One region of the Anoxybacillus sp. ST4 genome, then DNA from elsewhere that is predicted to be linked to it. Evidence: riboswitches for the same ligand, from Rfam matches in the RefSeq annotation. Region 1 holds a riboswitch; the other holds the start of a gene.
What was found. Region 1 has a riboswitch for S-adenosylmethionine ahead of metK (methionine adenosyltransferase). Riboswitches for the same ligand answer to the same signal wherever they lie in the genome.
Positions count from the first base shown of each region.

Region 2: another riboswitch for S-adenosylmethionine. It lies ahead of K1I44_RS05800 (bifunctional homocysteine S-methyltransferase/methylenetetrahydrofolate reductase); the one in region 1 lies ahead of metK (methionine adenosyltransferase).

Region 1 is NZ_JAHZOE010000002.1:42,791-46,104, reverse strand. It holds gene asnB (asparagine synthase (glutamine-hydrolyzing)) at 1-331, opposite strand, end outside; gene metK (methionine adenosyltransferase) at 393-1,598, opposite strand; SAM riboswitch class I at 1,719-1,827, opposite strand; gene pckA (phosphoenolpyruvate carboxykinase (ATP)) at 2,003-3,314, shown strand, end outside.
Region 2 is NZ_JAHZOE010000005.1:90,087-93,400, forward strand. It holds gene K1I44_RS05790 (BMP family lipoprotein) at 1-352, opposite strand, end outside; gene K1I44_RS05795 (YajQ family cyclic di-GMP-binding protein) at 520-1,011, shown strand; SAM riboswitch class I at 1,105-1,207, shown strand; gene K1I44_RS05800 (bifunctional homocysteine S-methyltransferase/methylenetetrahydrofolate reductase) at 1,275-3,122, shown strand; gene metH (methionine synthase) at 3,115-3,314, shown strand, end outside.

The DNA of each region.
Region 1 (3,314 bases):
CAGCGTATAACGCTAATATCACTTCCGTATCTGAGTGCGTCGCAAACGTATATTTCTGCTCGAGCTGTGCACGCAGTTCAATATAGTTGTAAATTTCTCCATTGAAAATGATCCAGTATCGGTCGTTTTCGTATGAGAGCGGCTGATGGCCTGCTTCTAAATCAATAATGCTTAAACGTCGAAATGCGAAATGTACATGCTCATCAAAAAAATATCCTTCATCGTCTGGTCCGCGGTGAGTAATGATATCATTCATTTGTTGGAACGTCTTTTTCCATTCATCACATGCTTGCTTCGGTCGATCATAAATGCAACCAACGAATCCACACATTATGCCACCCCACTTTTTTAACAAAGAAAGAGAGTTACATGATGTAACCCTCTTCTCTTGCTTACTTCGCTAACTGTAACGCTTGTTGTTTTAATGCTTCCGCTTTATCTGTACGCTCCCAAGGAAGATCAATGTCCGTGCGACCGAAGTGACCATAAGCTGCTGTTTGCTTATAAATCGGGCGACGGAGATCGAGCATTTTAATAATGCCTGCTGGGCGAAGATCAAAGTTATTGCGAACAACTTCGATTAAAATATCTTCAGATACTTTACCTGTTCCGAACGTATCAATCGAAATAGATACTGGCTTCGCAACACCGATCGCGTACGCTAGCTGCACTTCACATTTATCCGCAAGACCTGCCGCAACGATGTTTTTCGCTACATAGCGAGCGGCATATGCTGCCGAACGGTCCACTTTTGTTGGATCCTTTCCTGAGAACGCTCCACCACCGTGACGAGCATAACCGCCGTACGTGTCAACGATAATTTTACGTCCTGTCAAGCCTGCATCGCCTTGTGGACCACCAATTACGAAGCGACCTGTTGGGTTGATGAAATATTTTGTGTTTTCGTCGATCAATTCTGCTGGAACGACAGGCTTAATGACATGCTCCTTAATGTTGCGCACAATTTGATCTTGTGTAATTTCTGGATGATGTTGTGTAGAAACAACGATCGTATCGATGCGCACAGGCTTACCATTTTCATCGTACTCGACCGTTACTTGCGTCTTTCCGTCCGGACGTAAGTAAGGTAAAATGTCTTCTTTACGCACTTCTGATAAACGGCGCGCAAGTTTATGGGCGAGCGAAATTGGAAGCGGCATAAGCTCTTTCGTTTCGTTGCACGCGAAGCCAAACATTAATCCTTGGTCCCCTGCACCGATCGCTTCAATTTCTTCGTCTGTCATTTGTCCTTCACGCGCTTCTAACGCTTTGTCAACACCCATCGCAATGTCTGGTGATTGCTCATCAATTGACGTTAATACGGCGCACGTATCTGCGTCAAAACCGTATTTCGCACGCGTATAGCCAATTTCACGAATCGTTTCGCGAACAATTTTCGGAATATCTACATATGTAGATGTCGTAATTTCTCCGCTCACTAAAACAAGTCCTGTTGTTACGCTCGTCTCGCATGCAACACGCGCATTTGGATCATTTGCTAAAATCGCATCTAAAATCGCATCGGAAATTTGGTCGCAAATTTTATCCGGATGCCCTTCCGTTACAGATTCAGATGTAAACAGACGACGTTTAGGCATTTAAACATTCCTCCTCAGTATAATGGCAAATGATACGGTACTCATCCCTCTTATTATGGTCTATCGTGAAAAAAACCTTTCCCTCAGAGGAAAGGTTTTTGCATTTGTCTGCGCCTTTCACTCTTATCGTTCAAGGGCGTTCCCTTGCCACAGGTTAGCACCTTTTCACGCATGTGACGGTTGCTGGGTTTCATCGGGCCTGTCCCCCTCCACCAACTCGGGATAAGAGTATCCGTTCATTTCAGCATCATATCACATCTGTATGAAGCGAGTCAATGTTTTTTATGCCACAACGATCTTGAAAATAAATTCAAGAAAAATACATGAATTAGTATGGATTATTTATTAAAATGTGTTATACTTTTTACATGAAGAATAAATCAAACAAAGGTAGGTTTTGTCCAATGAATTCCATTGAACTGACAAACAAATTATCAACACTCTTGCAAAGGGATGGGGTTTTTCATAACTTATCTGTACCACGATTAGTAGAAAAAGTGTTAACTCGTCAAGAAGGCATTCTCACTTCATCCGGTGCTGTTTGCGCAACGACCGGAAAATATACAGGCCGTTCCCCAAAAGATAAATATATCGTTGAAGAACTATCTGTTAAACATAAAATTGACTGGGGAACAGTTAATCAACCAATTTCTGAAGAAGTGTTTGATCGTCTTTACAATAAAGTCGTTGATTATTTAATGACAAAAGAAGAAGTGTTCGTATTTAACGGTTTTGCGGGTGCCGATCCAGCTTATCGTTTACCTATTCAAGTAGTGAATGAGTTTGCTTGGCATAATTTATTCGCTCATCAATTATTCATTCGTCCAACAGCAGAGGAACTAAAAACGCACGAGCCGCAATTTACAGTCATTTCTGCTCCAACGTTTAAAGCTGATCCAGCTGTAGACGGCACACGTTCAGAAACGTTTATTATCATCTCATTTGAACGTCGCACAGTGCTCATTGGTGGAACAGAGTATGCTGGCGAAATGAAAAAATCCATTTTCTCTGTAATGAACTTTTTATTACCAGAACAAGGAATTTTCCCGATGCACTGCTCAGCAAACGTAGGGCAAGAAGGAGATGTCGCACTCTTTTTCGGTTTATCCGGCACAGGAAAAACGACTCTTTCTGCTGATCCAAGCCGTCGCTTAATCGGCGATGATGAGCACGGGTGGTCGAACAACGGCGTCTTTAATATCGAGGGCGGTTGCTATGCAAAATGCATCAATTTATCGCGCGAAAAAGAGCCTCAAATTTTCGATGCCATTCGCTTCGGCTCTGTATTAGAAAACGTCATCGTCGATCCAGACACGCGCATACCAAACTACGATGATGCGACACTTACCGAAAATACGCGCGCTGCGTATCCGCTCGAAGCGATGGACAATATTGTTCAACCGAGCGTGGCGGGTCATCCACATACAATCGTCTTTTTAACAGCAGATGCGTTCGGTGTATTGCCACCAATTAGCAAACTAACGAAAGAACAAGCGATGTACCATTTTTTAAGCGGCTACACGAGCAAACTCGCTGGTACGGAACGCGGAGTAACATCGCCTGAAGCAACGTTTTCTACATGCTTTGGCTCACCGTTTTTACCGCTTCCTGCAACGCGTTACGCCGAGATGCTCGGGCAAAAAATCGATGCCCATGGCGTTCAAGTATTTTTAGTAAACACAGGTTGGACCGGTGGTGGATACGGGGTTGGCGAGC
Region 2 (3,314 bases), on a different contig from region 1:
TTAATATAAATTGCTGTTTCGGATATGTTTTCGCTACCTTTTCTAAATCTTGTTGTACCATAAAGCCGAGACCGATAACGAGATCGTTCCCTGCTTCAACAAGCTCGGTTAGCCCTTTTTCATACGTCCCCGTCTCTTTTAACTCACGATAATCAAAAAAAATGCCAAGCTCATCGCGCGCTTTCATAAGCCCTTTAAACGCTGAATCGCTAAACGATTGATCCCCTAGTCCGACATCTGACAACATAATACCGATTTTGACACGTTCTTTCGGTTGAAATGAACTCGTTTGTGAACACCCAGCGGCAAGCAATAACACGAATGCCATCATGAGTGAAATTATTTTTTTCATAAAATTTCCTCATCTCCTTATCTTTCATTCAAATCCCACTTCGTTTATTATATCGACAACAATCGACATTTTGTTTACTTTTTATATATAAAGATTTTGTAAAGTTGTTCATATGTCAACAATCGACTATAATGGAAGCACAACGAATTCATGTTGAGGTGATCTATATGTCAAAAGAAAGTTCATTTGATATCGTGTCGAAAGTCGATTTGTCGGAAGTGACGAACGCCGTCAACATCGCACTAAAAGAAATTCAAAATCGCTACGACTTTAAAGGGAGCAAAAGCGACATTTCGCTTGAAAAAGACGAGCTTATTCTTATTTCCGACGACGAGTTCAAACTAGAACAACTGAAAGATGTGCTTATCGGAAAGCTTATTAAACGAGGTGTACCAACGAAAAACATTCAATACGGAAAAGTAGAACCTGCTTCAGGCGGAACGGTACGCCAACGCGCGAAACTCGTCCAAGGCATCGACAAAGACAACGCGAAAAAAATTAACACAATCATTAAAAATACAGGTTTAAAAGTGAAAAGTCAAATTCAAGAAGACCAAATTCGCGTCAGCGGCAAAAGTAAAGACGATTTACAAAAAGTCATCGCCGCCATTCGCGAAGCAGACTTACCGATCGACGTCCAATTCGTCAACTACCGTTAAGAAGGCTATGCGCCTTCTTTTTTCTTTTCTTAAATAAAATAGTTGAATATTTCTAAAAAATCAGTTACATTTATGAGTAACTTCATACACATCATCTTATCGAGAGAAGGGGAGGGACTGGCCCGATGAACCTTCAGCAACCTGACGATCGTCAAGGTGCTAAGTCCAGACAAGCGATTCGCTTGGAAGATAAGAAGGAGCGTGCAACGTCTTCTTCTTATGGAGAAGGCTTTTTTATTTGAAAAAGAAACGGAGGAATGGACGTGGGATTGCTAGATGATTTAAAAGAACGCATCGTCATCGCCGATGGAGCGATGGGAACGTTATTATATGCGCACGGCATCGATCGCTGTTTTGAAGAATTAAATGTGACAAAGCCTGAGGAAATCGTTCACATTCACGAAGCGTATATCGATGCCGGAGCTGAAGTCATCCAGACGAATACGTACGGAGCGAACTATGTAAAGCTCGCCCGCTACGGCTTACAAGATGACGTCAAACAAATAAACGAAGCAGCCGTTCGGCTCGCCAAGCAAGCGGCGCGAGGACGCGCCTATGTGCTCGGCACAATCGGGGGACTCCGCAGCACAAATAAAAGCACCATTTCGCTCGAAGAAGTGAAACGAACGTTTCGCGAGCAGCTGTACGCGCTGTTAAACGAAGGCGTCGATGGCCTGCTGCTTGAGACGTATTACGATTTTGAAGAACTGCAAACCGTTCTTTCCATCGCTCGTAAAGAAACGACGTTGCCACTCATCGCCCACGTCACCTTGCATGACATTGGCGTCTTGCAACATGGAATCTCGCTTGCCGATGCGCTTCATCAATTAGAGCAACTTGGCGCCGATGTCGTTGGCTTAAACTGCCATCTCGGTCCGTATCATATGTTGCGCTCGCTTGAAGAAGTGCCGATTCCGACGCGCGCCTTTTTATCGGTGTACCCAAACGCAAGCTTGCCGCAATATCGCGACGGACGATTCGTTTATGAAACGAGCGAACAATATTTTGAAGAAACAGCGCGCGCCTTTCGCGATCAAGGAGTTCGACTCATCGGCGGATGTTGTGGAACGACGCCGAAACATATTTCCGCCATCGCTCGCGCCCTGTCCGACCGCACACCTGTATATGAAAAAAAAGTGAAACAACGGCATACAGTCGTCGTGCAAGAAGCGGAACAGGCGAAAGAACCTTCCTTAGACGACATTGCCCGCACGCGCCGTTCGATCATCGTCGAGCTCGATCCACCAAAAAAGCTCGGCTTAACAACATTTTTAGAAGGCGCCAAAGCGTTGAAAGAAGCACATATTGATGCGTTAACGCTTGCCGACAATTCGCTAGCAACACCGCGCATTAGCAACGTCGCTGTCGGAACGATCGTCAAACAACAGCTCGGCATGCGGCCGCTTATTCACATCACATGCCGCGACCGCAATTTAATTGGCTTACAGTCGCACTTAATGGGCCTTCATACGCTCGGCATGACCGATGTGCTCGCTTTAACAGGCGATCCGTCTAAAGTAGGCGACTTTCCGGGGGCGACATCCGTCTACGATTTATCATCGTTTGACTTAATTTCGTTAATTCGTCAATTTAACGAAGGGCTTTCGTATTCTGGAAAACCGCTCGGACAAAAAACGAACTTTTCCATCGCTGCGGCCTTTAATCCGAACGTACGCCATTTAGATAAAGCGGTGAAACGGCTAGAGAAAAAAATTGAATGCGGAGCGCACTATTTTTTAACGCAGCCGCTATATAGCGAAAAACAAATTGAAGACGTATACGAGGCGACAAAACATTTATCGACGCCAATTTACATCGGCATTATGCCGCTTACAAGCGCTAGAAACGCCGACTTTTTGCACCATGAAGTGCCGGGCATTACCCTTTCCGATCACATTCGTGCGCGCATGGCTGCTTGCGCAAACGACCCTGTCCAATCGACAAAAGAAGGGTTAGCGATTGCAAAAGCGCTCATCGATGCGGCGTTCGATTTATTCCAAGGCATATATTTCATCACACCATTTTTACGTTACGATATGACGGTCGAACTCGTTCGCTACACGCACGAAAAAGAGCGGCTCAAAAAAGAAAGGACGGTTTACCATGGCTAGTTTACTCGAACAGCTCGAAAAGAAAATTTTAATTATTGACGGGGCAATGGGAACGATGATTCAAGCCGCCAACTTAACAGCGGATGACTTTGGCGGTGAAGCGTACGAAGGATGCAATGAATATTTGACGATCACCGCTCCAGAAGTCATCGCCCACATTCATGAAGCTTATTTTGAAGCGGGTGCGGACAT